Regions from separate parts of the Thermosynechococcus sp. HY596 genome, predicted to be linked through region 2. Evidence: riboswitches for the same ligand, from Rfam matches in the RefSeq annotation. Region 2 holds a riboswitch; the other holds the start of a gene.
What was found. Region 2 has a riboswitch for cobalamin ahead of metE (5-methyltetrahydropteroyltriglutamate--homocysteine S-methyltransferase). Riboswitches for the same ligand answer to the same signal wherever they lie in the genome.

Region 1 (16,201 bases), 920 kb from region 2:
ATTGTGAAGGAAGTGGGCAATGGTATCAGTGCCGACGTGGCCAAGCAACTCGTGGAGGTGGGTGTAGCCGCTATTGACGTGGCGGGGGCAGGGGGAACCTCTTGGGCCAAGGTGGAAGCGGCGCGTGCTCAGGATGGGCGTCAGCAGTACCTCGGAGCAGCCTTTGCCGAATGGGGTATGCCTACGGCGCAGTGCTTGGAGCAAATTCATCCTGCCCTACCAGATACGCCCCTAATTGCCTCTGGCGGACTTCAAAATGGCATTGATGTGGCCAAGGCCCTTGCCCTCGGTGCTAGTCTTGCCGGTTTAGCGCGCCCCTTTTTGCAGGCCGCCCATCAATCAGAGGAGACACTTGCGCAACGCATTGATTTTATCCTTGAGGAATTGAAAACCGTGCTGTTTTGTACCGGCAGTGCCACCCCCCAAGCCCTCTATCAGCGCCGCTGTCTCGAAAGGATCTAGCGGGGGTCTTCAAGGATCGTGCGCAGCCACGGGGGCGGATCCGGAATCGGATTGCCCAATCGCTCCAACAGTGTCCATGCCAAAATATGCACCACTAAGGCATACACCGTGGACTGGAAAAAGACAAGTAGCAGTGCCACAACTTGGATCAGGGTCACCGTTGGCTCCAGCAGCAAATTCAGATTGACCAGTACCCAATCAATGAAATTCGTGACCTGCTGATTGAAGTAAATCCAGAGGTTTTCCCCGAGCAGAATGGACACAAGGCTAATCTGAAAGAAAAATCCTGCGGTGCCAATCACTGCGCCACTGAGGATGGAACGTCCCCAGCCTTCTTTTTTGGCCCAACAGCCGCCAAAAATGACCCCCATCATGCCGTGGGGCAAGAGAAATTGCAGACTGCGGGGTGGCCCCATCAACACAGAAAGGAGCAAGGCACTGACAATGGCCGCCATCCAAGCGGCGCGGCGATTCCAGCGTAAATAAACGAGGGCGATGGGAATCGGAAAAAACAGGCGCAAGACTGGACCAATGGGCAAATAAAAGTTAATCACCCACAGCAGGGCAGCGGTACTGGCAAGGAAGGCTGTTTCTGTGATCACCAAGGTGCGCTGAATTTGCGATCGCCCCAAGGCTTGGGACTGCTCAGGGGGCACAATGGCTTCGACGTCGGGAAAATCATCCTCTAGGGAATCCGTTGGGTTCATTGATTGCAGATAACCTTTTTTCTCTACACTCTAGCAAGCTTTACTGCCAGCTCTCAAACTGGATATAGCGCCCTGAAAAATCCTTTGCTGAAAGTTAGAATCGGGGGTAAGGTATTCCTATCAAACTTACATGTTAATTTATGTGCCGTCTTTATGCCTATATGGGGCGCAAAACGTCCCTTGCCCATGCCTTGGTGGATGCTCCCCATTCCCTGTTGGTGCAAAGTTATCAACCCCGCGAAATGACGGCGGGACTCTTAAATGCCGATGGCTTTGGGGTGGGCTGGTATGCTGCCCGCCAAGATGTGCCCCCCTTTCTTTATCGGCAAACGATGCCCATGTGGCATGATATTAACTTTACTGAGCATTTAAGCCGCTACATTGAATCTGCCTGTTTTTTGGCCAATGTCCGCAGTGCCACACCGGGTCAACCCGTGCAAATGACGAATACGCAGCCCTTTCGCTGGGGACGCTGGCTGGGGGTGCACAATGGCTTTATCGAGAACTTTCGCCAAACCCTCTACCGCCCTATGCGCGATCGCCTGTCGGATATTTGTTACAACATTGTTGAAGGCTCTACAGACTCTGAGCACCTGTTTGCCCTCTTCTGCAATGAATTGGTGTTGAATCCGCAACTGTCACCGTTGATGGTACTGCGGCAAACACTGCAAATTGTTTTTTCCCTAGCGCAGGCAGCGCGTACCAGTGTTAGTGCCGCCATGATTCTGACTGATGGCGTCTATATTCTCGCCACCCGCTGTGCGCGGGGCACACCACCCCCCACCCTGTACTGGAGTCAGGATGCCGAGAAAATTCAGCTCACCTCAGAGCCGGTAGATCAGCAAACGGAGTGGTATCTTTTACCGGAAAATAAATTGCTGTTGATGAGTTTGCAGAGTGAACCAGAAATTTACGCCTTCTGAGATATCAGTGCCTTTTAATCCCTTGGATCGGGGAACTTTTTGGCAAGCCTTTCAGAACCAGCGGCAATTTACACGCCAACTTGTGGCTGAGTTGAGCGAGGCCGTCCTTTGTGCGCAGCCCCATCCCCTCTATAGCCCTGTGGGATGGCATTTGGGACACATTGGCTACACAGAAGCCTTTTGGCTGTTGCCAGAATCCTCAGGGGTGAGCGATCGCGATCGCTATTGGTATGCCGCCGATGGCCGCCCCAAGGCCGAACGACAGCATCTACCGCCGCGTGGCCAGCTACTTGACTACTTAGCAGAGATTCGCCAAAAGACGGGCGATCGCCTCTACAGCCTTAGCGACGAGCAGTGGCAACGAGAACTCCGCCTCTGGTGGTGGATTTTGCAGCATGAAGCCCAACACAGTGAAACGATGCAAATGGTGCTGGCGATGCAGGGGATTGTGACCACATTACCCCCTAACCTATCGCTGCCACAGGATCACCAACGAATTCCCGCTGGGGGGTATGTCATTGGCAGTGAAGACCTCTTAGCCCTTGATAACGAGCAGCCAGTCCAGAGTGTCGAACTACTTCCTTTTACGATTGATGCGGCACCGCTGACCTGGCGGGAATTTCTCACCTTTGTGGAAGCGGGTGGTTATCAGCGGCGGGAATGGTGGTCCAGCAGTGGTTGGGAATGGCGAGAGGCAGAGGAAATTGCCTCACCGTTTTACCCGATTCCTGAGAACCTAGACTTACCCATGTGGGGACTTAGTTTCTACGAAGCCGAAGCCTATGGCCATTTCCAAGGCAAACGTCTCCCCAGTGAACGGGAATGGGAAATTGCTGCTCAGCAGGGACTCTTGAATCAGGGCTACGTTTGGGAGTGGACGCAAAGTCCCTTTGCCCCCTATCCGGGGTTCCAGAGCTATCCCTACCGGGGGTATTCTGCCCCCTACTTTGATGGCGAGCATTTTGTCCTAAAAGGCGGTAGTCACTGGACGCGCCCCATTCTCAAGCGACCCTCATTTCGCAATTGGTATAGCCGCACCACCCGTGAGGTGTTTGCTGGAGCGCGCTACGTTCACCAAGAAACAATCTCTACACCAAGGGACACTGATGCCCAAATTTGAACATGTTTAGCCTGCACTCTCCCCTCCGCGCGTCAGCAGGTGGTGTGAGCTTCATGTTTTGTGCTGCGGTTCTCATCCATCTTGTGATCGCCTTCACTGGGATTCTTCCTAGGCTCCGCCAAGATTGAATCATCACCCCTTCTCTGGAGCGTGAGCCACATCATGAAACGCTTATCTCTTTCCACCTTGCTACTGCTCACTGGGACACTCACTCAAACTAGCGGAGCTTTGGCTCTACCCACGGCAACGCTGCAAGGCCGCATTTTTTTTGGCGATCAAATGGGCAATGTTGCACCGGCTGCCTGCTCAGCGATTCGAGTTGTTGCTAAACCGCAAAATTTACCGCCCATCAAGGTATTTGCTACTGGTCCTGCCGCTGGTGCTCAGGATGGTCAATGTACCTTTAAGATGACTAATGTGCCAGCAGGTGTTCCCATTGAATTAAGCGCCGTTTACAGCGATTTGCTCTCCTATCCCGAAAAAACGTACCCCAGTCCTGCCGGCAAGTGGCAAAATCCCTTTGTTCTGCGCCCCGCTCAGGTGCATGTCAGGTACATTGAACTTGATGGCAAACCTTAGTTTGTTGGCTATTGAAGCTGAGCAAACGAAGCACCGTTCCTCAGTAAAGAAAGTTTGAACAAGATGACCCCCAAGCGATGAGTGCGACTCAAACTCCCTAAACTAGGGACAAGGGCATAGGGGCGTTTTGATGTCAATTGCTGAGGAATTCCGCCAACTGCAAACGCAACTCTTGGAGTGCTGGGACGGGACAGAAACGTTTATTCCTGAACTGCCCAAGGGTCCCGGCGGTATTGAGCGCGATATTGTGGTGGTGCCTTCCCTGAGCTTTCCCCAACCGGAGCTGGCCAAGATCACCGGCTACACCCACTACGAGGAGCGGCAACTCTATACGCTGATCCAGTTGCGGAATCCGCGTACCCGCATGATCTACGTGACGTCCCAGCCGCTGCACCCCAGCATTATTGACTATTATCTGGATTTACTCCCCGGCGTACCCAGTTCCCATGCCCGCGATCGCCTGCTGCTGCTGGCCACCTACGATCGCTCCGATAAACCCTTGACTGCGAAAATTTTAGAGCGGCCTCGCCTTTTGGAGCGTATTCGTCAAGCCCTGCGTCCCAACCAAGCCTACATGGTGTGTTTTAACTCCACCCCTTTGGAGCGGGAACTGGCGGTACGCTTAGGTATTCCCCTCTACTCGACGGATCCCGACCTCCTCTACTGGGGAACCAAGGCGGGCAGTCGGGAACTTTTTGCGGCCGCAGGCATTCCCCATCCGATGGGCAGCGGTTTTTTGCAGGGGGTACCGGAACTGGTGCGCGCGATCGCTCACCTCCAAGAGAAATCTCCTGAACTGCAACGGGTAGTGGTGAAACTCAATGAGGCTTTTTCCGGAGAAGGCAATGCTCTTCTTGATCTGCGCCCACTGCGCCCCCTTGGCAGCCCACACACCCCCGATCATCTACAACGGATTGAAAATAGCCTAGAGGAGATGGTCTTTCAGGCGCCTAATGAAACTTGGCTCTCCTATCGGCAGCGATTTATGGATCTGGGTGGCATTGTCGAAGCCTTTGTGGAAGGTGCTGTCAAGCGATCGCCCAGTGTCCAAGGCTGCATTACCCCCAAAGGCAGTGTTGAAATCGTCTCCACCCATGAGCAATTACTCAATGCCCCCACAGGTCAAATTTTCATTGGCTGTGAATTTCCCGCCCATGCCGACTATCGCCAACAACTCCAAGAATTGGGGCAAAAGGTAGGGACGTACTTGGCACAGCAGGGGGTGATCGGCTGTTTTGGTGTGGACGTTGTTGCCACCCAGACAACAGCAGGGTGGGAGCTTTACGCCATTGAAATTAACTTGCGCAAGGGTGGTACTACGCACCCCTTTATGACCTTAAAATTCCTCACCGATGGCCACTATGAGCTAGACTCTGGACTGTTTTACAGCAAGCACCGCCGTCCCAAGTATTACATTGCCTCCGATAACCTCTGCCAACCCCACTATCGGGGTCTTTTGCCCAATGATCTCTTAGATATGATTGCCCGCTACCATCTCCACTTTGATTCCAGCACCGAAACGGGCACTGTCTTTCACCTCATGGGGGCACTCTCGGAATTTGGTAAGCTGGGTCTCGTCAGTATTGGCAACACCCCCGAAGAAGCCCAAGCCATCTACAACCAAACCATTGGCGTTCTCGATGCTGCGGCGCTATAAGTCCCTAATGTGCCCACCCCCCGCATAGACAGGGGTCTGAGAATCTCGTTACAATTGGCAACGTTCACTGTGAAGAGCAGCCTGTAGGGAAAATCCAGTGCAAGTCTGGTGCTGTGCCGCAGCTGTGATGGGGAACCCCCCTCAGCCAGAATGCCTACTTGCTGTGGTTCACTCTGTTTGCCTGCGTCGCACGGGCATGGAGTTTCAACGTGGTTGTTACGCTCAACGATTCCATTCTCAATCCCCTCGGTTTTAGCCTCGATTTACCCCCTCTCCCCCAATCTCGACCGCTTTTACTCGTCGGTCATGGGACGCGCGATCCGGAAGGTCGCCAAGCATTTTTGGACTTTGCCCAAGCCTATTATCAACTGGATCCCTGCCGGCCTGTTTTTCCCTGTTTTCTGGAGTTAACGGAACCCTCGATTTTTGAAGTGCTCAGCCAGTGTGCTGCCGCAGGCCATACAGACTTGTCAGTGCTGCCAGTTTTACTCTTTGCTGCTCGCCACAATAAGTTTGATGTCACCAATGAGTTGGATTGGGCACGGCGGGCGTTTCCGCAATTGCGCTATCACTATGGCCGCCACTATGGCATTGCCCCCGAAATTTTAACCCTGTGGCGATCGCGCCTTGAACGCTTGGACACCCCAGAATTTAATCCCCAAGGCATTGGCCGCGAAGAAACCGTTCTCCTAGTGGTGGGACGCGGCTCCAGTGATCCCGATGCCAATGGCGATGTCTTTAAGCTAGCCCGCATGCTCTGGGAAGGCAGTGGCTACAAAACCGTTGAGGTCTGCTTTATTGGCATTACCCATCCCCGCCTACCCGAAGGATTTGGGCGGGCGAATCTTTACCAGCCCCGCCGCGTGATTGTTTTGCCCCACTTCATGTTTACAGGGGCATTAGTCAAGAAAATCTATACCCTTACCGCAGAAGCCCAAGCTGCCTATCCCAGTGTTGAATACGTGAACCTACCGGAAATTGGCCTGCATCCGCAACTATTTTATCTCACGCGGCAGCGGGAAATTGAAACCCATACGGGGCAGGTGGCCATGAACTGTGAAGCCTGCAAATTCCGCTTGGTGGCAGGCCATAGCCATCATCACCACCATCATCAGGATCATGAGCACCCCTCCCACAGCCATGATCACGGGGGGCATCACCCTCACCATGGATCAACCGTGGACTTGGATCACTTGCCCAGTTATCACCAACGCATTTGGCAAGTTCCCTAGACATTGCTTCCCAGCGAAAATGTTAGAGTAGAAATAATTGCTACTCTTTCTCAAGCTTGAATGGGGCTTGTCTATGCGCATTAAATATCCTCCCCAGACCGTTGATCGGGTGTTGATTTTTGATACCACCCTGCGGGACGGTGAACAGTCGCCGGGTGCCTCGCTGAATGTGGATGAAAAACTCACGATCGCCCGTCAACTGGCCCGACTGGGGGTGGATATTATTGAAGCAGGCTTTCCCTTTGCCAGTCCCGGCGACTTTGAAGCCGTACAGCGGATTGCTGAAACCGTGGGCACCGAAACGGGGCCTGTGATCTGTGGCTTGGCTCGTGCCACCCGCCAAGATATTGAAGCCGCCGCAAAAGCCCTCAAACCCGCCTACTATCCCCGCATTCACACTTTCATTGCCACCTCGGACATTCACCTAGAGTACAAACTGAAGAAAACCCGCGCTGAGGTACTGGAAATTGCCCCCGAAATGGTGGCCTATGCCAAGTCCTTTGTGGATGATGTTGAGTTTTCCCCTGAGGATGCCGGGCGTTCGGATCCTGAGTTTCTCTATCAAGTTTTGGAGCGGGTGATTGACGCCGGTGCCACAACAATTAACATTCCCGACACCGTGGGGTACACCACCCCCGCCGAATTTGGTGCCCTGATCAAAGGCATCAAGGAAAACGTGCCGAATATTGATCGTGCCGTCATTTCAGTCCATGGTCACAACGACCTAGGCTTGGCCGTTGCCAACTTCCTTGAGGCTGTGAAAAATGGGGCACGGCAACTGGAGTGTACGGTTAACGGCATTGGGGAGCGCGCCGGCAATGCTGCCCTTGAGGAATTGGTGATGGCTCTCTATGTGCGGCGGCAGTATTTTAACCCCTTCCTTGGCCGTCCCCCTGAATCAGAAGCACCCCTGACCAATATCAACACCCGCGAAATTTACAAAACCTCCCGCTTGGTTTCAAATCTAACGGGCATGCTGATTCAGCCCAATAAGGCGATCGTCGGTGCCAACGCTTTTGCTCACCAATCAGGCATTCACCAAGATGGCGTCCTCAAGCACAAGCAAACCTATGAAATCATGGACGCCCAGCTCATTGGCCTAGCCGACAATCAAATTGTTTTGGGCAAACTCTCTGGTCGCAATGCCTTTGCCACCCGCCTGCGCGAGCTGGGCTTTGAACTCAGTGAAACGGAACTCAACAAGGCGTTTTTGCGCTTCAAGGATCTGGCCGATAAGAAAAAAGAAATCACCGACTGGGATTTGGAAGCTATTGTTAAAGATGAAACCCAAGCCATTGATGTTCAAGGCTACCAGCTGGAATTTGTGCAGGTCTCCTGTGGCGATCGCGCCCGCCCCACCGCCACCGTAACCATCCGTCTGCCCAGTGGTGAGGAGCTGACAGATGCCGCCATTGGCACAGGCCCTGTGGATGCCGTCTATCGTGCCATTAACCGCGTGGTGCAAATTCCCAATCGCCTCATTGAGTATTCCGTGCAGTCAGTGACTGCGGGAATTGATGCCATCGGCGAGGTGACCATTCGCCTGCAACACGGGGATCGCATTTACTCGGGCCATGCCGCCAATACGGATATTATTGTTGCTTCGGCTCATGCCTATATGAATGCCCTCAATCGTCTCTATCGCGGGCTCCAGCAACAACGCCTCCACCCCCAGACCGCTGAGGTTCATGGTGGAACCACTCCCTAAGCCCCTTGAGCGCCATGGCATCTACCCCTGCCCTATTTGCCGCCATGGCCAAATTGTCCCCATGGTGCTCATGGAAACCCATGCCTGTAACTTTTGCCGCCACATTTTTACCCTTGATCCTGAGCGCCAAACGGCTCGCCTTGAAGATGGGGCGATCGCTTTTCGCTGGCAGTGGACAGGTACAGGCTGGCGATCGCTCCACCGCCCCTCTTCTCAGGTCACCGTTGTTGCCCTTGTGTTAGCTATTTTGCTCATCATTTTACCGCCGACACTCATCGGGCTAGCCTATGCCCTGTTTCCGCCCCTAGAAGCAGGAGTTTGGCGCTGGTTTCCCCTGCTTTGGACAGGCCTCACCTTAGCTGCCCATGCCCTACTCTTTGGGCCTGTTTTAATGGCTATTTTGTCCCCCGAAAGGGAGATGTGAAACCTTAGATAGAGAGGGGTGCCACCGCTGACTCAGCAGCACTGTTCTGATAACCTCTGAAATCTCGGTGGTTGACAGCTACACCATTGACGACAATCCCAAGCAGCTTTTGCTGTAAGCTCAGATCGCAAGCCTGCAGGGCCTGAGCAAAGGCTTCGCGTCGCGTTTTCTTTAAGCGCACAACCAAGAGGGCCCGCTCCACCGCTGCCAGAACCCGATGCGCCTCCGCAGCAGCCAAAATCGGCGGCACATCCAGAATCACGCAGTCAAAGGTATCCTTAGCGCCCTCCAAGAAATCAAACCACCGCGCAGAACTCAGCAGTATCATCGGCTCTTGCTGAACCTGACCCGCCGTCAGTACCCAGAGTCTTTCCGCACGATTTGCTAAAAGACTGAACCAGTGGGGAAAAGGCATTTCCCCTTGCAACAACTCCCCTAGGCCTGCGACATTGGGAATGCCAAGTCCTTGATGAATGCTGGGCTGACGCAAATTGGCATCCACCAGTAAGACCCGTTTTCCCATCGCCGCTGCTGCAACCGCAAGGTAAATCGCAAGGGTCGTTTGTCCTTCTTTGCCCACTGTACCCGTTATTGCCAAAGAGCGGGGCAATCCCAACGACTCTAGCTGCGTCAACAGGAAGTAAAAACTTTCCCTAAAAGCAGGTGTGGCACTCGGCAAACGGTGCTGCAATCCCCAGAGCGTCAACGGTGTTTCTAGGCGACTAAAGGCCAATTGATCAAATGTCTTCGTCAGAGGAATCTCGCCAAGAATCGGTAAGGGGGTTTGTTGGCGAATTTGCTCCACTTCCAGAAAGCGATCATCCAACCAATCGAGGATTAGGGCCAAAAGCAGCCCAGACACTCCCCCCAGCATTAAGGCTATCACCAGTGCCACTGATAAACGCTGGGTTACTTGATATTCTTCCTTGTTGTCAATATCTGAGAGGACTCGCCATGTGAAGTCCCGTTGCGCAATCTGCAGCTGGAGGGACTGTCGAGTTTGCAGTAATAACCTTAGAGATTCCTGTGCTGCTGCAAAACGTTGTTCAATCTTGCGGTAAGGATTGGCAAGGCGTATTACTCGCGATATCTCTGCCTCGGTGGTCTGAATTTGGTTGCTTAATTCAGCATCCGCCCTCCGCAGCGCTTCAAGCTCAATTCTGGTCCCTATGTACTTCTCGATTAGAGACCCAGAAACGGCACTTTGATAACCAATCAGCGTTTCGGGTTGACGAACTTGATCCTGATTTCTAATCGTAATCTGTCGAGCTTGCTGTCTGGCCTGCTCTAGCAGTAGTCGCTTTTCTTCCTGTAGCGCTTGCACCGTCGGTGAGTTTTCATTCAGCTTGGCCTGCTCCCCAGCCAGCCTAGTTTCTGCTTCTGTTAATTTTGTTAGCAACTCCTGATAGTTTTGAGAAGCAGCTAGATTGGCGGCAGCAAGTGCCTCAGTAGGAGACAGCCTTAACTGTGTTTCGAGGGAGTTAAACGTTGCCTGAGCCGACTCCAGTTTTACTCTATTTTCATTTCTTGCAGAGATCAAATTATCCAAAAGGCTAAGATAAGTTTCAAGATCGCTCCTGCCAGAGGTTGCAGAGGTAAACTGGGAAGCAACTAGGTCAGGTCGTACTACCCGATTCTGAAAGCGAAATTGGTTAAGTTGATCCTCTAGATCGTCAATTTGACTCAGGGTCTTCTGAATTTCTTGGTTAACATAGCGCAGATTATCCGCTATTTGGTTCTGCTTTTCTTCTTCACTAAATCTTTTTAATTCTTCAACAAGGATTCCTAGGAGTGATTCTATCTTTTCTTTTTCTCTTGCAGAAAATTGGATTTCTATAATCTTTTGACTTGACTGATCTGGTAGCCTATTACCTGAGGTTAGTTTCGCTCGCTGGATTTTCAAGGATCCAATAAAAGATTGATACGAATATTGTTTTGGATCTAGATCAGGATTTTCTACTAAAAATTTCTCATAAATTGGACGCAAAACAATGTCGCTATTGAGGACTTGAACTAAAGTTGCCACATCACCTCTTGTTTCACCTGACAAAATGGGCAGGGATATTAGAGCAAGCCGATGGACTGACTCTAAAGTTGTTCCTGGCCGAGCGCCTGAGGATTGGATAGGTTCAACCTGCACCAACACAGAGTGTCGATAGCTTCTCAAAAAGAGGTAAGAGTATCCCAAAAAGCCAATTGAGACTAGCGCACCTGCCAAGATGCCAACTGCTGAACGCCGCTTCAGCCCGCGAAGTACTTGATCAATGGTCACCTTATCAATTGGCTGCGGCTGCCACAAACTTGGCCGAGAGGCTTCAGAGGGCAACGACAGATGGTTATTTTCACTCGACATAGGGCAAACTCAACTCGTTAGATACCATAGTACTCACGATACCAGTGGACAAATTGCTGTACGCCTATCTCAACAGGAGTTGTGGGTTCGTAGCCTGTGTCTGCCCTAAGTTCGAGCACATCCGCGTAGGTATCGGGGACATCGCCCGGTTGCAGAGGCAGAAGATTTAACTGCGCTTTCTTCCCAAGATAGGTTTCTAAAAGTTCAATATACCGTAGGAGTTCGACGGGGCGGTGGGCACCAATGTTGTAAACACGCCAAGGTGCGAGACTAGTGGCCGGATCAGGATTTTCGCCACTCCATGAAGGGTTGGGTGTGGCAGGTCGATCCAGCACCCGTAGAATCCCCTCGACAATGTCATCAATGTAAGTAAAGTCGCGGCGATGCTTACCATAGTTAAAGACAGGCAACGGTTCATTATTCAAAATGGCTTTCGTAAACTTAAAGAGTGCCATGTCGGGGCGCCCCCATGGGCCATAGACGGTAAAAAAGCGCAGTCCAGTAGTGGGTAGGTCATAGAGGTAGCTGTAGGTATGTGCCATCAGTTCATTGGCTTTCTTGGTGGCCGCATAGAGACTCAAGGGGTGATCAACATTATCGTGAACAGAAAAGGGTAGTTTTTTATTGGCACCATAGACGCTTGAGGTGCTGGCATAGACGAGATGCTCTACCTGATGGTAGCGACAGGCTTCCAAAATGTGGATAAAACCTACAATATTACTGTCAATATAGGCCAAGGGATTCTCAATCGAGTAGCGTACACCCGCTTGCGCTGCTAAGTGGATGACCCGTTGCGGGGCAAAGTCTGTAAAGAGTTGGTTCAACTCTGCGCGATCTACAAGGTCGATTTTTCTAAATACAAATTGCTCACTTGCCGTGAAGGGGTTGAGGCGTTCAAGGCGAGCTTTCTTGAGGTTGACATCGTAGTAGTTGTTGAGATTATCGAGACCAATCACGCGATCGCCCCGCTTAAGTAGTTCCAGTGCTACTGCATTGCCAATAAACCCAGCAACACCCGTCACCAAAATATCCATCTTGATTCCTCAAATGACAAAAAGTAGCTAAAGGCGGCCGTCCACATCTTCCTTCGATAATACCCACTTCACATCATAAAGAACTCCCGGTGTTTTCAAGAGAGCACGAATGCCAGTACTACCCATTTCATGAAACTGCTGGTGGGCAACAGCAATAATGATTCCGTCCCACTGATGAGATAACTCTTCAATAAGGGAAATTCCATATTCTCTCTTGGCCTGTTGGGGATCTACCCAAGGATCGTAAATATCAACCTCTAGGCCATAACTTTGCAGTTCTTTGATAATGTCAACGACACGTGTGTTGCGTAAATCGGGGCAATTTTCCTTAAAGGTTAGTCCCATAACAAGTACACGAGCATTAGGTAAGTCAATTCCCTTTTTGACGAGTAACTTCAGAAATTGCGCTGCTACATAAAAGCCCATGTTATCGTTGATACGGCGACCAGCCAGAATCAGTTCAGGGTGATAATTGCAAGCTGCTGCTTTGTAAGTTAGATAGTAGGGATCAACGCCAATACAGTGGCCACCGACCAATCCCGGACGAAAGGGCAAGAAATTCCATTTTGTGCTTGCAGCAGCTAACACTTCTTCTGTATCAATGCCCAATAGGTGAAAAATAATAGATAGCTCATTCACAAAAGCAATATTAATGTCTCGTTGAATATTTTCAATTACTTTTGCCGCTTCGGCCACTCTAATCGAGCTTGCCTTGTGTGTTCCCGCTGGAATAATTGATGCATATAGGCGATCAACTAAATCAGCAACTTCAGGTGTTGAACCAGAGGTAACTTTTTTAATTGTGGTTAAACGATGGTTATGATCCCCCGGATTTATTCGTTCAGGGCTATAACCAACAAAAAAATCTTGATTAAATTTTAGTTTGGATTCCTGCTCAAGGATGGGAACACAAACTTCTTCTGTTACACCCGGATAAACAGTAGATTCATAGATAACTATAGACTGAGGTGATAAAATCTGACCAACACTCTTGGAAGCTTTTCTTAAAGGTTCAAGATCTGGAACTTTGTAATAATCTATTGGAGTGGGGACAGAAATAATAAAAATATTACATTTTCTTAAATCTTCGAGATCGGTTGTGTACATTAGCAAGGAACACGCTTGCAAATCAGTGTCACTGACTTCTCCTGTTCTGTCATATCCCTGCTTAAGTTCAGCGATACGTTGGCTATTAACATCATAACCAATAGTATAGTACTTCTTGCCAAATTCAACGGCCAAAGGAAGACCAACATAACCTAAGCCAATCACAGCAATCTTAAAAGTATCAGAAAAATTAAGCATCATGCACTCACCTTCGCTAATTTCGGCATCTTTCACTTTTTTGAAAAGAGTTGCAATATCCTAATAAAACTAACATGAACTGAGCAATTTGAGGTATTGAGCATTAATCTTTTTGACATCAAATAAGTCCAAAGCCATTTGATAGCTATGATACCCCATTGAAGGAATCAAACTAGGTTGTTCAATAAATTTCCGCATTGCAGTTATCAAAGCATTCACATCCCGAGGCGGAATAAGGTAACCATTATAGCCGTCAATAACCGTTTCACGGCAGCCTGGCACGTCCGTAGTAATCACTGGTCGACCCATAGCCATTGCTTCTTGCGTACTGCGGGGAACACCCTCACGGTAGGAAGGTAAGACAAACACACTAGTACTGGGTAGATACTCTTTGACATTAGCAAAGCTAAACCACTCAACTATACCAAGCTCTGTAAATTCCTTAATTTGTGCTTCAGATAAGCTCCCCGGATTGCTATCTAGTCCACCAATTAACCAAAATCGAACTTGAGGATACAGAGCTTTTAAGTATTTAGATGCCTCTAAAAACTCTAATACTCCTTTTTCAATGAGTAATCTTGCAACTAAAGTAAATGTTAATGGACGAGAAAAAGGCTCGCAATACGACCATTCTTGAAGATTAACGCCTGTCCCTTTAATGATTAAAGTTTTACAAGGATTTAGGTCACATGCTTGAGTAATTTCATGACAATCATCTTTATTTTGAAAGATAATTTTATCCGCAATAGGTAAGCATATCCTGTATAAAAAAATGAGAATAATCTTCAATTTTTTTGATTTTAATTGATGGTCAGGAGTAAATGCATAACCTAAGCCCGTGAATAATGCAGAGCGGAATTTTATACCAACAAATCTCGAGGCTAGTAATCCCCAAATAATTGGCTTCGAGCTAATAGCCAAGAGACTATCAGCATTAATTTTTTTTATTGTTTTAATAATAGAGAAGAGAGATTTAATTTCTTGACAAGGATTCATGCCATTACGAACAAGGTAAAAATGATGACATATGGCACCTATTTCATTTAATTTTGAAATTTCTGCTTCTGTATAATCTGGAGCTAAACAATGAACCTCAGCACCTGTATGAATTAATTCTAAAATCAAATCTCTTCTGAAATTAATTAACATCTGAGCATTGTTGCAAAGCAATATCAATGACAACCCATCTAGCTTGGGTATTCCATAGTGATCTTTGATTGCCATCTTAAATAAAAGGATACATGCGATAGGGTAACCACGCGAAAGCATGATCAGCAAATTGCAGCCATACCCATAATACTAAAAAACTGTAACCAAGTACTAGAAGCATCCATCGATAAAATATTTCTCGGCTTTGAGTGAGAAAGAGGTAGGGCAGATTTCCTAGAACATAGATCTGAATAGGTATTAGGTACAGCGCAAGGCGATCGGCAGCAGTTGAAGAACCTGTTAGCAAGAGTGCAAAAGAAAAAATAACTAGCCAAGATAAAGCAAGATAAACTTTTGAAGAAGTTCTAAAGAAATTATGCCCTGTATAGTATTCGATTAAAAAAATAGTTGCAGGTAAGAGATTCATGGATAGTCGAATTAAAGCACCTGAAGATGACATCCCTGCTCCGATATAGTGAACTAAAAATCTATCGCTGATGCTAGTAATCGCAATTGCACCAGATAGAGCTATCAATAATAATACTGATATAACTAATATATAAATTATTTTTCCTGTTTTTAGTGCGTCAAATAAAAATATTAATATCGGCACTAATATTAGAAATATTGCTGTCTTATGAAACAGTAATGCCAAAATAAAAAACAGAATTGAATTTATTTTTTTATTGGATTCTAATGCCATTAACGCTAGTAGCTCTAAAGCGATCGCTCCTGCTTGGCGAGTATAGCCCATTGCTACAACAGTCGTTAAGTATGGGAAAGCAACTGTTAAACCCAAGTAAGGATTTTTCAGTTTTTGACAAAAAGCAAATAAACAGCTTGTGTAAATCACTGCAACACATAAGTTTACAAAATAAATTTCCTGATTAAGAGCAGCAGCAATCTTATTAATCCAGTGATAGGCAGGGTCACCAAGTAGAGCTTCAAAGCCTACCCATGGCTGATATCTAGAAGCTTCTAATATATCTATATACGCCAACCAGTCTCCACCAACTTCAAATCTCAGACCAATAAAAGCGACATAAATACTAAAAAGAAATACCCAATACCACTTCGGCATTTCTATAACCGATGGTGTTAGCGTGAGTAAGAAAACAAAGAAATAGGGAAACATATGCTAGGGCTAGATATTCAGAAACAGCGCTCTAACCATGACTGAAACATTAATACTTCCCATAGTTGTCCTGCCCAGTTGCGTTTTCCTGTTTGATGCTCCTGCCAGTATTGCCAAACAAGGTCAGGGTGTAGGTAGCCCTCCTGCTGAAGACGGGTTGGGTTCAATAAAGTTGCTCCCCAATCTCGCAGTTCAGAACGCAACCACTGAGCTAGGGGAATGACAAACCCCATTTTAGGGCGTTCAATCAAAGTTGGGGGGACATAGCGATACAAAAGTTTACGGAGTACCTGCTTGCCCTGCTGCTGTCTGATTTTCATGTCAAGGGGGAGTGTCCAAGCAAACTCAACAATTCGATGATCTAGAAAAGGAATACGGGTCTCAAGACTCACTCCCATGGCGGCGCGATCGAC
Region 2 (16,201 bases):
CTGTATCATTGAAGCCTTCCCCCACATAGGCCACGACTTTTTCGCCACCATTTTTAAACTTCTCTAGAAGTTCAACTTTGTCCTCTGGCATTTTATTGGTATAGATTTGACCGAGACGAAAGCCAGTGGCATAGCCCACCGCATTGGCGACTTCGTGGTGATCTCCCGTCACCATATAGCACTCAATACCCCGCTGTTGCAGAGCGGCAATCACACTAGCGGCTTCAGAACGCACGGGGTTGCTATAGAACACCAGTGCCACCAGTTCACCATTACAGGCAACACAGACAAGGGAGCGGTTCCAAAGCACGCCTTCATGGGTGCGCAGTTCATCAAGATCAATGGGCACTTGGCGATCGCGCATCAGTTGGGGGGTGCCCACCAAAATCTCTTGCCCCTCGACGGTTGCTGCCACCCCCTTACCCGGCTCATAGACCCAGTTGCTATAGGTTCCCCCCTCAATCCCGCGTTCAGCCGCATACTCAAGGATGGCAAGGGCAAAGGGGTGATTGATTGACTGTTCCACAGTTGCCAGCCAATAGAGTAGCGTTTGCTCACTCAGGCCGGGCTTGAGGAGATTGACCCCCACAATGGTTCCCTTCACTTCCGTCAGTGTGCCGGTTTTGTCAAAAACAATGACATTAACCCGTGAGAGCAGTTCAAGGGCGCGGCCATTGCGAAAATACACCCCGACATGGGGCGCATAGGTGAGGGCTGCCAAAATCGCAGTGGGAATGGTAATGCCAATCCCTGAGCCAAAATCCAATTGCAGAGGGGCGATCGCCCGATGGGCATCCAAGGTAACCCCATAAACAATGGCAGCCACGCCCATTGCCGGCAAAATGGCTTGGTTCGAGATTTCCTCAGCGTAGTTTTCAATGCGGGTATCCAGTTGCGGCGCTTGGCGAGCCAGTTGCAGTGTTTTGCCCACCTGCGTCTCTTCACCAACGGCTTCAGCAACAACGCAAATTTGTCCCCGCACCACAAGGGAAGAGGCCAGCACCGTTTGCTCAGGTTCACAGGGCAGTAGATCCGACTCTCCCGTGAGAAACTGCCGCTGAATCACGGCGGATCCCCAGAGCACGGTACCATCCACGGGCACCGCAGATCCGGCGGCCACAATCACGCGATCGCCCACCTGTAGCTCGCGCACAGAGACATTTTGGCGAGTGCCGCCCCGCTCTACCCAATAGGTGCGCTGTTGATCGAGGGGGTCAAAGACTTGGTTTTCCCCCACTTGAGCGGTCATATCCCGCAGTGACCCCCCCACTTGCCCCATAAAGGCAGCTAACACCGGCGCCATGTATTCCCCTTGCAGCGTATGCAGAATCGTCCAGAGGGATTCCAGTTGGGTGACGTTGAGATGGCGGTGTTCGAGGCTCTCTAGGGCTTCTTGGAAGGTGGGCAGTGCCACAATCACAATCACAGTGGCGACAATGGCAGGGTAGAAGGGGGTTTGTACTGGTAGTAGCGCCACGATCGCCAGCGCCAAGGTGGGTAGCGCCATTTTCTCGATAAAGTAAGCGGTGTTCCAAGGGGAGTACACCAACTTATCAATGGGCAGCATCCCCGGTAAGGGTAAACGCTCATCTGCTGCGGCCTGAATCAATTGGCCAAAGCGGTGAAGGGGATTGTCAGCTTCAGGACTGTATTGAACAATCAGGCTAGCGGCGGGCAAGTTAAGGCGAATTTGTTGCACACTGTCTTCTTGAACAAAGAGAGCTTGCAGTTGCCGCCCATAGCGATCGTCATATTGCAGGCGGGGAATCCGCAACCGCACTCGCCCCGGTAGGTGATGCACCACTTCGTAATGAACCCTTGCTGGCGGCGGGGAAACCACAGTTGCAGTCATGATCAATTACCCCTAAGGATCGGTTAAGAAAAGGGCTGGGGGGAGCGATGGCGATGGGTCGGCGCACTAATGAGGTCATTGATATTCTGCTGCATTGTTAGGCAAATTGCATCCAAGGGCAGATCATTGAGGTCACGGCCAAAGGGATTTTCGATTTCGATGCCAATTTCTTCAACGCCAAAGAGGGTAAAAGCAATGAGTCCCACCATTGGGCCTGTCCACCACACAAGGTTATCCACCAGTTGAAAGGGTAGCAGCAAGCAATAGAGAAATAATAGCTGCTTGAGATGAATGGCATAGGCAAGGGGCATCGGTGTTTTCAAAATTCGCTCACAGGCACCCATGGCATCCACCAATTGCACCAACAGTTCATCCATGTAAGTGAGTTGGTACAGGGACAGGGAGCCACAGCGGTGCTGGTGGTGCAGATAGTCCTCAATCCACAGGGCAATGCGCAAGGGGACATTTTGCACCGTTTGTAGCTCTTTGTATTGATGGGGCTTGAGCAGGGGTTCCAGTTCGGCAAAGGATTCTCCTCGCAGGTGTTGCTTGGTGGCGATCGCAAACACCCCCACTAAATGAACGGCATCAATTTTGGCTTGGTGATCCTCCGGACTATTTTCGTCAATGGCAGTCCACATCAAGCGGGTTAGGCTGCGGGAATTATTCACAATGTTGCCCCACTGGCGGCGGCCTTCCCAAAAGCGCTCATAGGCAGTGTTGGTGCGAAAGACGAGGAGCAACCCCAGCACAATCGAGGGAATGAGACTGCCTAGCACTGGCCAGTGGACATTGATCACATAAAGGTCGATCACCGTCACCAAGACGCCAAAGCCACCGCAAAAGAGGACTTCCGAAAGAATGGCCGGAATGACTGAGCCACGCAAACGCAGGGCAAGACGTAACCATTGCGGCGGTTGCAACAAAAACTTCGCCACGCCCGACCGATCTCGGGGTAATTGGCGTCTGAAGGGGTGAAAACCGAGGAAAGAGAAGCGGCTCATGAATACCAGTGGGCGATTCCCACCCCAATCTTTAGCACACTGGCGTACTGAAACCGTGTTTTTACCGCAAAGAACAACCGAAGAGACTGCAAATCTTAAGAAAATCCGTTAGCCCTTGCCATTCCCCCACAGAAGTGTTAAGTTATATTAAGAACATGAAACACTTTGTAACAAACGGAGGACAAAAATGAGAGGTGGTAGCATCATTGATGATCAAGGCAAAATGAACAACTTTGCCATTGAACCCAAAATGTACGTGATGAGTGAACCGCAAGCCGGCTTTACTCCCTATGCAGAACTGTTCAATGGTCGCTTGGCCATGATTGGCTTTATCTCCCTGCTGGCCTTGGAAGTGATTACGGGTCACGGTCTGATTGGCTTTTTGAATAGCCTCTAGGTCGTCGCTGCGCTCTTAGGCATATCCGTTCTTCAGCAGCCCTTGTGCGGTTAGAAAGAACAAACAACTCATGGAATGGGTCAGCCTGCCTCTCGGGGTGGGCTTTTTGCTTTTAGTCTTTATTGGAATTAGTCTTTATTGGAATTAGTAAATCATAAATTATTGTTTACATCTTGCTTCTATGGACAGAGCTATGTAAACTAACCAAAAAATCGTCTATTTAACCTATGCTGCGAGAAAAAATTTTGCGCATCCTCGGCTACTCGACCAAATGCCTGTGGGCTGATCTGGCAGTTTTGTTCGGTTTGGGTTGTGCAGGCGTGGGCATTGGCTATGGCAATATGGCTGTAGCCACCGGCGGTGTCTCAATTAGTCTCAGTGCGGCTTGGTTTTCCATTCGCGAGAATCAGCAAGCTCTCCTCAGTCAGCAACCTCAAAGGGCGATCGCCCCAAGGGATCAAACAGATGTCAGTTTAGATCACTCCCAGCGAGAATCCCTAGAGCAAATTCTTGATCTATGTCGCAATTTCTACAGTAGAGCGCATTCACAGCTTCCCAGTAATTTCCAAGAGAAAGATGTGCAAGTTGTCCTTGAAAGGCTCTTGAGAAGTACGTTTCCCAACTCGGATATTAGACGGGAGTACCCTATTCCTCAGCCCTACTCCCATGGTCGATTGATTGACTTTATGCTTGTTGATGAGAAGGTGGCAATTGAGGTCAAGGTAGTCTCAGCACAGAGAGGGGTAGTCTCAGCACAGAGAGGGCGCAATCGATTATTTGACGAATTAGCAATAGACCTTGAAGCGTACCGCCATAGTGAAATGAGTTTTAGAAAATTGATTTGTTTTGTTTACGATCCTAATAATCAATTACCCAATCCGCGTGGCTTTGAAAATCACCTGAGGGGCGATCGCGGGGGATTTGAGGTCATCACAATCGTGGCACAAAATCCTTATCAGGCTAATGGAGTCGCTTCAGCGGGATAGGTGAGTGACAATCAGGCGGTTTAAGGCCTTGAAAGGATCGCAAGACAATTGCTTTTGGGGCAACACTTTGCTTAATATCTGTCTCAGGGCATTCAGCACCTTTTCTTGCATATCTTCAACCTCGGACAGTCCTGCCAGTTGATGGACAACGTTATTGCGTTGCTGATAGTAGGCCTCGATCCGTTGGAAGTGAGGAGCAAGATCCGTTGTTTGGGAGTCATACTCTAAAACTGCTAGCAAAAGCTTCCGCGTCACGACATCAAGGAACAGGCGATCGCCATTTTTGCGCTGGTAGCTTCTGAGGTATTGCCAAAGCCGACCGTGATCGTGGTGTTGCAGCAAGTTCAAGCTGCGTTCTCGCGTTGCCCCATCAGTTGTAATGTCAAGACCCACCGTCTTTTGTACAAAGTATTGCAATAGGTTTTCGTACAAACTCATGGCCAAGATTAGGGCTTCTGCATAGCGCCCCACCGTAAATAGGCCAACAACTTGAAAGTAAGTGTCCCGAAAGAGGGCATGGCGATTGTTCTGCCGCAGTTGGGCGATTTCCTGAAGCCATAGCTTTTCAATCTTAGTTTTGTAGGGGTTGATGGCATCAAAGGCTTGGTGGTAGTTGCGGGCAAGGCGATATTTACCATAGCGAATCAGTGCTAAGGCCAGAGGAGCCTCAATAGAGCTATGCTTGAGGGAAATTTCAGCCCCTTGGTAGTCATAACTATCCAACTGCTGTTGAATCCCTTGACGATCTAACGCTTGGCGAAAGACATTTAAGTCCACCGCAAATACTCGCTTTTGACCCGGTCGAATTTCTTGGGGATTGCGGGCTTGCCATAGCCGGAGTCGGTGTTGCGTCTCGATCGCCTGTAAAATGCCCCAAGCTGCTTTCATGGCGGGGGTACCAGAGGAACCATTCAGTTCTAGCCAGTCGTTGGAGTCTTGATAACCCTTGGCTAGGTGTAGTGCGCGCTTGGCCTCTTGGACGGCGATGACAGGGTTAATTGGGTCTGCGGAGAGTTCCCTGCTGACCACTTCTAGGTGAATTGCCTCCTCGCCAATTTGCAGCTCACTGTGAAGCCAGTCCTTGGTGTCGATCGCCCGTTGTTGAAAGTCTTCTGTGTAGAGCAATAGAACCCGTTTGATCGGCTGCTGTTGGGCTAAAAACTTTGCCAGTGAAACAATGGAGCCTTCTTGGTTGGTTTTCTCAGAGTACGGATCTTGGTGACCCACAAAGGAAAGGAGAATGCTACAACCCATAGTGGTTTTCACAGAAGGTCTCTTGTCTATGTTGCCGCAATCGTTCCCTATATTTCAGGCTGTGTCGGATGATGAGACAGCGTTTGACTCTCAGGTGGCCTGTGAGTAGGGGTGGTCAGCGCGAGGCTAACGGATTGATGGAGAGTTGGGAAGTGTCAGAAAAGTAGAGCGTTTAGTGGCAGGACGGTATAGACACCAGAAAGACTTTATAGCCCCAATGCTGTTTTGCGGGTATTTGAATGGGTGAGGGTTTGTGAGCTGGCTGAGTGAGTACTGTTTGCCGGCGTTAGAGAGACCATCGCTGTTGATTAGTTGATTATGGATAATGCACCGATTCATCCGCAAGGGGGGATGCAGGCAGTGGTAAAAGCGGCGGGTCACGCGGTGTTATTTTTACCGAAATCCTCTCCTGATTTGAATGTGGTTGAGCATGACTTTAGTGGGCTGAAGTGAGTGGGCTGAAGCGAGCGCGGAGGTATGCAGGGTCAAACCGTTCTATGGATGAGGTGATTCGCAAGTATTGTGCTGGATAATGTCTCATTCTTGATTGGAATAGCTATATATTGCCACAATTGTGCCTGATCCGTGGCGGTATTGGTGCCATCGCCAAGCGTGATGAATGATTTGCTCGATGTCAGGGTACTGCGGCTGCCAACCTAAAATCTGACGGGCGCGATCGCTATTGGCAACGAGGATTGCGGCGTCTCCTGCTCGGCGATCGCCCTCAACGACTGGAATCGAACAACCTGTGACCCTCTGAGCGGCTTCAATAATTTGCCGCACCGAAAAGCCTTGGCCATTCCCCAAGTTAAAAATTTGCGAGTCGCCGCCACTCAGGAGGTACTTTAATCCCAGCACATGGGCTTGGGCTAGGTCCACGACATGGATATAGTCGCGAATGCAGGTGCCATCGGGAGTAGGGTAGTCTGTGCCATAAATGCAGATGTGGGGGCGTCGTCCCATCGCCGCCTGCAACACTAGGGGAATCAAGTGGGTTTCTGGATGGTGATCTTCCCCTAAGCGGGAGTCGGGATCCGCACCCGCGGCATTGAAATAACGGAAAATCACCGACTTGAGGCCGTAGGCCCTGCCCATATCGGCAGCAATTTGCTCCACCATCCACTTAGAGCGCCCGTAGGGGTTAATGGGAGCACAGGGACAGGTTTCGCGAATCGGCACCTCTGAGGGCAAGCCATAGACGGCGGCTGTGGAGGAAAAAACAAAGTAAGGCACCTCGGCGGCGACCATGGCCTGTAAGAGGGTCAGGGCACCATAAACATTATTTTGATAAAAGCGATCAGGGGAGCGGACAGACTCGCCCACTTCAATATAGGCAGCAAAGTGCATTACTGCCGTCACGGGATAGGTTTGAAAAATCCAATCTAAGAGAGAGCGATCGCCAATATGACCCACAATGAGTTCTGTTTTAAGAACAGACTCGACCAAATCGCGGTGCCCTCGCTCAAGGCTATCTAAAATCAGAACCTGAAAGCCGGCTTGCTGCAGTGCCAAAACGGTATGGCTGCCAATATAGCCCGCGCCCCCGGTGACCAGAATCAGCGGCGAATTATTATCATTATTAATTGTCATTAAAGTCCATCTGTTACACTAGAAAAGCTGCTACAAATTCTGCCATGACCAGTGACTTACACCATGAAATCACCCAAGAGGTGAAACGACGTCGTAATTTCGCCATTATCTCTCACCCGGATGCCGGGAAAACGACGCTGACGGAAAAGTTACTGCTCTACGGTGGGGCTATTCACGAGGCGGGAGCCGTCAAAGCACGACGGGCACAGCGGCAAGCCACCTCTGACTGGATGGAAATGGAGCAACAACGGGGGATTTCGATTACCTCGACGGTCTTGCAGTTTGAGTACCAAGGCTATCAGATTAACCTCTTGGATACCCCCGGCCACCAAGACTTCAGTGAAGATACCTATCGCACCCTTGCGGCGGCTGATAATGCTGTGATGCTGGTGGATGCGGCCAAGGGTTTAGAACCCCAAACCCGCAAGCTCTTTGAGGTATGCCAACTGCGGGGTCTGCCGATTTTTACATTCATCAACAAGCTGGATCGGCCGGGGCGGGAACCCCTTGAACTGATTGATGAAATTGAACAGGAGCTGGGGCTGATTCCCTATCCTGTGAACTGGCCGCTGGGGATGGGCGATCGCTTTCGCGGCGTCTATGATCGCCTGCGGCAGAATTTTCACTTCTTTGAGCGCACCACCCACGGTAGCCGTGCTGCGGCTGAAACGGTCATTGCCCTTGGGGATCCTGCCATTGATCCCTACATTGAGTCCTATCGCTTGGAATACAACCAACTCAAGGATGAACTAGAACTGCTCGATGGCGTGGGGGCGGAGCTAGATCTTGATCTGGTGCATCAGGGGAAAATGACTCCTGTCTTCTTTGGCAGTGCCATGACCAACTTTGGCGTGCGCCTGTTTCTAGAGCACTTTTTGACCTATGCGTTGCCACCCATGGCCTACAAGAGCGATCGCGGGGCGATTGATCCGACGCAGGAGCATTTCACTGGCTTTGTGTTTAAGCTGCAGGCCAATATGGATCCGAAACATCGCGATCGCGTCGCCTTTGTGCGGGTCTGTAGCGGCAAATTTGAAAAGGACATGACCGTCAACCATGCTCGCACCGGCAAAACTATCCGCCTTTCTCGCCCCCAAAAACTCTTTGCCCAAGGTCGCGAATCCCTTGAAACGGCCTATGCGGGCGATGTGATTGGCCTGAATAATCCAGGCATGTTTGCCATTGGCGACACCCTCTATGTCGGCCCCAAATTGGAATATGAAGGCATTCCCTGTTTTTCCCCAGAACTCTTTGCCTATCTGCGCAACCCCAACCCCTCCAAGTTCAAATCCTTCCAAAAAGGGGTGAATGAGCTACGGGAAGAGGGTGCCGTGCAAATCATGTACTCTACCGATGAATCGAAACGAGAACCGATTCTGGCGGCAGTTGGCCAACTGCAATTTGAAGTGGTGCAGTTTCGCCTATTAAACGAATACGGTGTGGAAACTCGTCTTGACCCTCTCCCCTATACCGTTGCGCGCTGGGTACTGGATGGTTGGGAAGCCCTCGCAGCCATTGGCCGCATCTTTAATGCTGTCACCGTCAAAGACAGTTGGGGACGGCCGGTGCTGCTCTTTAAGAATGAGTGGAATCTGCAACAGACAATGGCAGATCATCCCAAACTGCGCCTGAGCGCGATCGCCCCCCTTGCCGCTGCTGTGCCTGCCTAGCTGACCCATGAGTAGTGTCTATACCCGTCCCCTTGCTCGCCTCATTGAGCAGTTGCAACGCCTGCCGGGTATTGGCCCAAAAACCGCCCAACGTCTTGCCCTCCATCTGATCAAACGTCCCGAAGCCGATATCCAAGCCTTGGCTCAAGCCCTCCTTGACGCCAAACAGCAGGTGGGACTCTGCTCCGTTTGTTTCCACCTCTCTGCGGAACCCGTGTGCGACATCTGCGCCTCCCCCCAGCGGGACGATCACACCATTTGTGTTGTGGCGGACTCCCGCGATGTCATTGCCATTGAAAAAACCCGTGAGTACCACGGCAAGTACCATGTCTTGGGGGGACTCATTTCTCCGCTAGAGGGCATCACCCCCGAACACCTGCACATTCAACCTCTGATTCAGCGCGCCAGCCAAGCACAGGTCAAAGAAGTGATTTTGGCCATCAACCCCAGTATTGAAGGGGAAACGACCACTCTCTATGTGGGGCAGCTGCTGCGGCCTTTTGTGAAGGTGACTCGCATTGCCTTTGGCCTACCGGTGGGCGGTGATCTTGACTATGCCGATGAAATGACCCTTGCCCGTGCCCTTGCCGGTCGCCGGGAAATTGAGTGGCAGTAGCTTAGTGCCCCCCTTGCAATCGCCGCAATGCCGTCACAATTTGGTGGATGGCTCGCTTCAATTGCTCGACTTCGTGGTGTAACCGCTGGTCTTCCGCTTCCAAAGCGGCGAGGCGATTGTCATCCCCACCACTAGCTGTTGCCGCTAGTTGCTGTTGCAGTTGAGCAACCGTTGCTTGGAGTTGAGCAAAGTCATTTGCTTTGACAGATTGCGCCTGCAAAGCTTGAATGGCACCTTCAAGGGCGGCCAGTTTGTCATAGATGGGGGTGAGATCCACAGCAACGGGAGCCGCTACTTCCGCAGGTGCTGCTGCTTTGACGGGTCTGGGCTTACGAGCTTTGCGAAAGGCCTCTTGAATCGCTGCTTCGAGTTGTTCTTTTTCAAAGGGTTTCTCAATGAACTCAAACCACTCAAAGGGTTCTTGGAGCTTTTCGGTGACCTCTTCCTTGCGCCCTGACATAATTACGAGGGGGATAGCGCCAAGGAGATCATTTTTCTCCAATTCTTGATAGACTTCCCAGCCGCTCACCTTCGGCAGCAGAAAATCCAGCATGATCAACGTCGGCTCAGACTGCTCAATGAGTTGCAGCCCCTCACGGCCATCCTTGGCCTCAAGAATCTCATAGTCGCCCTCTGGCAACATTTCACGGACCCGCATCCGGATTACTTTACTGTCGTCAATGACAAGGACTTTGCGGCTAGTCACGGAAACACTCCATTCCTATACAAGATTCCTATAGAAGAGATTGTGAATAGAGGGCGGCAGTGGCATGACCACCACGTGATTCCAACCTTAGCATAGCCCTGTCTTTTGGAGTTGACCACTCGCCTTACACTGCCGCAAAGCGTCCCTGAACCCAAAAATTTGGGGTCAAAGACCCACCCTTGAGGGCAGGAGAATGTCACAATAGAAGTCTCACCCCTACCAAAGATTTGTTCGATACGTCACACCCTATGCCAGAGTCTGCTGCCCCTATCCACCTCCCCAAAACCAGTGAGTCGGAGCAGCTGAAGCGGATTCGCCACACCAGTGCCCACATTCTGGCCATGGCAGTCCAGAAGCTGTTTCCCAAGGCGCAGGTTACAATTGGTCCTTGGATTGAGAATGGGTTTTATTACGATTTTGACCACCCCGAACCCTTCAGCGAAAAAGACCTGAAGCTCATTGAGAAGGAGATGGTCAAGATCATTAAACGCAAGTTACCAGTGATCCGTGAGGAAGTAACCCGTGAGGAAGCTGAGCGGCGTATCCGCGAACTGGGAGAACCCTATAAGCTAGAAATTCTCCAAGACCTCGAAGAGCCAATTACGATTTACCACCTCGGCGATGAGTGGTGGGATCTGTGCGCCGGCCCCCATGTGGAAAACACCGGTGAGATTAACCCCAAGGCGATCGCCCTCGAAAGTGTTGCTGGGGCCTACTGGCGCGGCGATGAAACCAAAGCCCAACTGCAGCGCATTTATGGCACTGCTTGGGAAACCCCTGAGCAACTGGCGGAGTATAAACGCCGCAAGGAAGAAGCCCTGCGCCGCGACCACCGCAAACTGGGCAAAGAGCTGGGTCTCTTTATCTTTGCTGATCCTGTAGGACCAGGGCTACCCCTGTGGACTCCTAAGGGAACGATTCTACGCTCAACCCTCGAGGAATTTCTCAGAAAAGAGCAAATGAAGCGGGGATATCTACCGGTGGTGAGTCCGCACATTGCCCGTGTGGATCTATTTAAGACCTCCGGCCACTGGCAAAAGTACAAAGAGGATATGTTTCCTCTGATGGCTGAAGATGCTGAGGCTGCTGCCCACGAGCAGGGTTTTGTTCTCAAGCCCATGAACTGTCCCTTCCACATTCAAATCTACAAAAGTGAGCTGCGCTCCTATCGCGACTTACCCCTGCGGCTGGCGGAATTTGGTACCGTCTATCGCTATGAGCAGTCGGGAGAATTGGGAGGCTTGACACGGGTGCGGGGCTTTACCGTTGATGACTCCCACCTCTTTGTCACCCCAGAGCAGTTGGATGTCGAGTTTTTGAATGTGGTTGACCTCATTCTCTCGGTCTTCCGCTGTCTGCGTCTGAATAAGTTCAAGGCACGGTTGAGCTTCCGCGATCCCAAATCCGATAAGTACATTGGCTCCGACGAGGCTTGGTCAAAGGCGGAGTCAGCAATTCAGCGAGCGGTAGAACAGTTGGGCATGGAGCATTTCTTGGGGATTGGGGAGGCCGCCTTCTATGGGCCGAAACTAGACTTTATCTTTGAGGATGCTCTCGGTCGTGAGTGGCAGTTGGGAACGGTTCAGGTGGACTACAATTTGCCTGAGCGCTTTGATTTGGAATACGTTGCTGAGGACAATACCCGCCGCCGACCAGTGATGATTCACCGTGCCCCCTTTGGCTCGCTGGAGCGGCTCATTGGCATTCTCATTGAGGAGTATGCAGGGGATTTCCCCTTCTGGCTGGCACCAGAGCAAGTGCGCCTGTTGCCCGTGGGGGATGAGCAACGCCCCTATGCCGAACGTGTGGCCGCTCAACTGCGAGAGCAGGGTGTGCGCGTGAGCGTGGATCGCAGTGGCGATCGCCTAGGTAAACAAATCCGCAATGCTGAAACCCAGAAAATTCCCGTGATGGGCATTGTGGGTGCCAAGGAAGTCGAAAGCGAGACTGTGAGTATTCGCACCCGTGCTGCAGGCGATGTCGGCGCCTTGCCGGTTAAACAACTGATCGAGAAACTGACATCGGCAATGAATGCAATGGATGCCGAGGTTCAGTGGCAGTAGCTAGAGGTTAACTCATTATGACCTATCCTTTTATATCAATTATTACGGCAACTCTCAATGTCGAAGATACGATTACTCGAACCATTAAAAGCCTTCAAGGTCAAACGGATAAAAACTTTGAATGGATTATTGGAGATGGTGCTTCAACTGATAGTACCATTAGTATTATTCAGTCTACAAAGGGCTTAAATATAAAAATTATCTCAGAACCAGATTTTAGTTTATATCATGCGATCAATAAATCGCTTAAAATTGCAAGTGGAGATTATTATCTTGTTTTAGGTGCTGGAGATTTACTAGAACAGAATGCAATAGAGTTGTTTAGAAAAGCTACTTGCTCTACGAAAGCAGATATACTATCAGCACATGTGTGGTTAGGTAAACGATTAAGGCGCCCTAATAGAGGAAGACCGTATTTGTTTTCAGCCGGAGCCTACATATCTTCCCATGCTGTTGGTACTCTAATTAAAACCGATCTTCATAGGCAACTAGGATACTATTCCTATAGATTTCCAGTTGGCGCAGACTACTTCTTTATCAAAACTGCTATTCAAAATGGCTGTAAGTTTCACGGATGCGATTTTATTGCCGGAGAATTTATGCTTGGCGGTATTTCATCAACTGATAAATTATCAGTTGTATGTGATGTCTTCCGTTTACAGGTAGAAACTGGAAAAAACTTGCTTTTACAAATATTAATTCTTATTTGTGCTTTATTTATTCGAGTTGTTATTCCTAAGTACATACCTTCTCTAATATGGGGTACAAGCAGAAGTGTTAAATCCTTAAACGAAGCTTAATGTCCCCGTTGTGTGGATTGCTGCGTCATCCTACAACTAAGGGATTATCCTCCTTCGTAAAGGTGTTCTCTAGCAACCAGTCCAGCTTTTGCTGCTGTAGTCCCATCAGCTGAGGCTTTAAGTGTGACACGAAGTCTCGGCCAAGTGATACGCTAGGGCTTTCATCGTTCGAAAAATGTTGTAAAAGCCATTGGCTCGCGAGGGGGTTAAGCTGACATTTAGTCCGGTTTGCTGAATAAAGTCAGGTTTTAACTGCAGGATTTCTGCGGGTGTCAACCCACTCAACCCTTCGACCAATAGCCCCACCAATCCCTTCGTTACCTGAGCGTCAGAATCCCCCTGAAAAATCACCTTGCCCTGCTCTAAAGAGGCTTTCACGTACACTTGGGAGACACAGCCGGGCACGCGGTTGGCGGCGACCTTCTGCTCCTCAGGAAATGGCGGCAGGCGCTTTGCAAAGCTCAGCAAGTATTCATAGCGCCGCTTTGGATCTGAGATCTGTTGGAACCGCTGAACAATGCGATCGAGGGAAGCCGGTAAAGGCTGGCAGGCAGAGGGCATATTGACTTAGAAGAACGCTGCTGAGAAAAATGATAACCATTTCTGATTTTACCCTCAGCAGTTGCACAATAACGGCAGCAGTCAACCTAGGGGCAGCTTTTCATGCCAATAGACCGCCGTGCTCTTACCCTTAACTCGTAACTTGTGTTAGCCTTTAATGTACTTACTCGGTTCTGGTGGGGATCAGCCATCAGACGCAAGGGGGAAAGTGCAGTGCAAATCTGCCGCTGTCCCGCAGCTGTGATGAGAGGCACTACTCTCTCAGTCAGAATGCCCGCCGAGTTGTGAATGTCGTTATGCCAACATCTGCGAGGTACAGATGATGTTCTTCATGCTTCAATTTTCATTAATTTGCCTAGGTAAAGACCCCCCCTACCGCCCTTTTCTGGCAAGGTTCCTGCCGTTACTGTAGCACAAGTGATTTTGGAGATTTTCAAGTACCTACAAGCACCTAGACAAGGGCTCCTCTTGCAGTGACCCACGCTAGGTTCTGCTGATGATACTGGAAGTGCACTGCTTGTTGGACTGAAAACAGCCAGCTTTCATTGTCTATTGAGAGAACTGTCAAAACTCAGGGTACCATAACAATGACCATTCAGACTGCAACGCTAGGCTACCCCCGTATTGGTAAAAATCGCGAGCTGAAAAAGGCATTGGAAGCCTTTTGGAATGGTAAATCCAATCAAGAAAATTTACTACAAACGGTTCAAGATATTGAATTGGCAAATTGGCAAACGCAACTGCAGGCTGGCATTGATCGCATTGGCGTTGGCGATACCAGTTTTTACGATCCCGTTCTCGACTGGAGTGTCCGCCTCGGCCTCATCCCACAGCGGTATCAAGCCTTTACAGGGTTGGAGCAATACTTTGCAATGGCTCGCGGTCGAGAGGGAATTCCAGCCCTTGAGATGACCAAATGGTTTGACACCAACTATCACTACTTGGTTCCCGAAATGAGTCAGCCTCTTCAGGCAGCAGACTTTAGTGATTTTCTGGGGATCATCGGTCGCGCCCAAAAGGTCTTGGGCGATCGCGCCGTTCCCATGGTGCTAGGGCCTTTAACCCTGCTACGGCTGAGTCGGCTGCAGATGAATCTAGAGGAAGCGTTGTCTTGCCTAGTGGAGCGCTATCTTATCCTGTTGGCTGAATTGAAGAACCTAGGGGTGGTTGAGGTACAAATCCACGAACCTGCCTTGGTTTTTGGGGACACCAACAACTTCAGGGAATTGTATGAATCAACATTTGATGCGCTTTGTCAAGTTGGTTTGCCGATTTACCTAGTGACCTACTTTGATGATCTCGGCGCTGCCTATCCTTGGGTGGTGACGTTGCCCGTAGCCGGCATTAGTCTAGATTTTACCCGTGGGCAGAACTTGGCATTATTGCAGCAGTTTAGTTTCCCAAGGGATAAACAGCTGGGGGTGGGTATTGTGGATGCCCGAAACATTTGGAAAATTTGCCCAGAACTTGTTGTGTCAACCTTAGCAGCGATTCAGGGTATCACAACCAATATCCGGTTGCACCCCTCAGCCTCTTTACAATTCGTCCCCTACGATGCAGCACGAGAAGTGAAGTTACCAGAGCCATTGCGGCGGGTGTTGAGTTTTGCCGAACAAAAGTTGGATGAGGTGGTGCTATTGGCCCAGACGCTGCAGGAGAGTCCCAAAGCCCTTGCCCAGCACCCCCAATTAGCAGAGATTGAAGCCCAGTGGCAGGCCTTTAAGGAATTTAGGCCTGTGAATCCAGTGGTACAACAGCGGTTGCGCAATTTAACCGTCAACGATCTGAAACGGGCTATGCCCTATGAACAACGCCGCCAACTGCAGCCCACCTTACCGCTCTTTCCGACAACTACCATTGGTTCTTTTCCGCAAACCCCAGAAGTGCGGCAATTGCGGGTGAAGCTCAAGCGCGGAGAAATCACCCTTGCGGAGTACCAAGCAGCAATTGATGCTGAAATTGCCAAATGCATTCGATTGCAGGAAGAAATTGGCTTGGATGTATTGGTGCATGGCGAATTTGAACGCACCGACATGGTGGAATTCTTTGGCCAGAAGCTCACTGGTTTTGCCTTTACCGAACACGGCTGGGTGCAAAGCTATGGCAGTCGCTGTGTGCGTCCACCCATTATTTATGGGGATGTAGCGCGAACCGAGCCAATGACGGTGCGAGAGTTTAAGGTGGCGCAATCGTTGACCCAGAAAATCGTCAAGGGCATGCTGACGGGCCCTGTGACCATGATTAACTGGTCCTTTACCCGCACCGATATTCCGCGGAGCGAACAGGCGATGCAGATTGCCCTGGCTCTACGGGATGAAGTGGCCGATTTAGAAGCTGCTGGGGCAAAGATTATCCAGATTGATGAACCCGCTTTACGGGAAGGATTACCCCTCAAGCCGGAACGTTGGCAGGAGTACTTGGCTTGGGCCGTCGATGCGTTTCGGTTGGCGGCTGGTGTGGCTAAGCCAGAAACCCAAATTCATACCCACATGTGCTATTCGGAGTTTGGCGACATTATTCAACATATCGAGCGCCTAGATGCAGATGTGTTGTCCATTGAAAATAGCCGCAGTAACAATGAAACGCTGTTTGAAATTACTGATGCCGGCTATCAACAGCAGGTGGGCAATGGTGTTTATGATGTTCATAGTCCGGCAGTTCCCACTGTTGAGCAGATGGTTCAGCAGCTGGAGACTGCGATC

Region 1: linked by a shared signal. The riboswitch ahead of QYC28_RS09050 (sirohydrochlorin chelatase) and the one ahead of metE (5-methyltetrahydropteroyltriglutamate--homocysteine S-methyltransferase) in region 2 are both predicted to bind cobalamin.

What each region holds. Positions count from the first base shown of each region.
Region 1 is NZ_CP130346.1:1,820,089-1,836,289, forward strand. Features, by position in the region: gene fni (type 2 isopentenyl-diphosphate Delta-isomerase) at 1-462, shown strand, start outside; gene QYC28_RS09025 (DUF2232 domain-containing protein) at 459-1,169, opposite strand; gene egtC (ergothioneine biosynthesis protein EgtC) at 1,331-2,092, shown strand; gene QYC28_RS09035 (SUMF1/EgtB/PvdO family nonheme iron enzyme) at 2,100-3,212, shown strand; gene QYC28_RS09040 (hypothetical protein) at 3,375-3,791, shown strand; gene QYC28_RS09045 (peptide ligase PGM1-related protein) at 3,922-5,448, shown strand; cobalamin riboswitch at 5,484-5,625, shown strand; gene QYC28_RS09050 (sirohydrochlorin chelatase) at 5,658-6,680, shown strand; gene QYC28_RS09055 (2-isopropylmalate synthase) at 6,754-8,388, shown strand; gene QYC28_RS09060 (hypothetical protein) at 8,369-8,812, shown strand; gene QYC28_RS09065 (polysaccharide biosynthesis tyrosine autokinase) at 8,817-11,165, opposite strand; gene QYC28_RS09070 (NAD-dependent epimerase) at 11,183-12,199, opposite strand; gene tviB (Vi polysaccharide biosynthesis UDP-N-acetylglucosamine C-6 dehydrogenase TviB) at 12,227-13,504, opposite strand; gene QYC28_RS09080 (glycosyltransferase family 4 protein) at 13,574-14,728, opposite strand; gene QYC28_RS09085 (EpsG family protein) at 14,730-15,734, opposite strand; gene asnB (asparagine synthase (glutamine-hydrolyzing)) at 15,806-16,201, opposite strand, start outside.
Region 2 is NZ_CP130346.1:903,240-919,440, forward strand. Features, by position in the region: gene QYC28_RS04585 (heavy metal translocating P-type ATPase) at 1-1,852, opposite strand, end outside; gene QYC28_RS04590 (bestrophin family ion channel) at 1,876-2,856, opposite strand; gene QYC28_RS04595 (chlorophyll a/b-binding protein) at 3,044-3,253, shown strand; gene QYC28_RS04600 (hypothetical protein) at 3,481-4,239, shown strand; gene QYC28_RS04605 (hypothetical protein) at 4,228-5,493, opposite strand; partial or broken gene QYC28_RS13245 (transposase) at 5,660-6,026, shown strand; gene galE (UDP-glucose 4-epimerase GalE) at 6,031-7,083, opposite strand; gene prfC (peptide chain release factor 3) at 7,128-8,753, shown strand; gene recR (recombination mediator RecR) at 8,761-9,369, shown strand; partial or broken gene QYC28_RS04630 (response regulator) at 9,536-10,075, opposite strand; gene thrS (threonine--tRNA ligase) at 10,324-12,138, shown strand; gene QYC28_RS04640 (glycosyltransferase) at 12,156-12,938, shown strand; gene QYC28_RS04645 (SufE family protein) at 13,056-13,499, opposite strand; cobalamin riboswitch at 13,651-13,796, shown strand; gene metE (5-methyltetrahydropteroyltriglutamate--homocysteine S-methyltransferase) at 14,087-16,201, shown strand, end outside.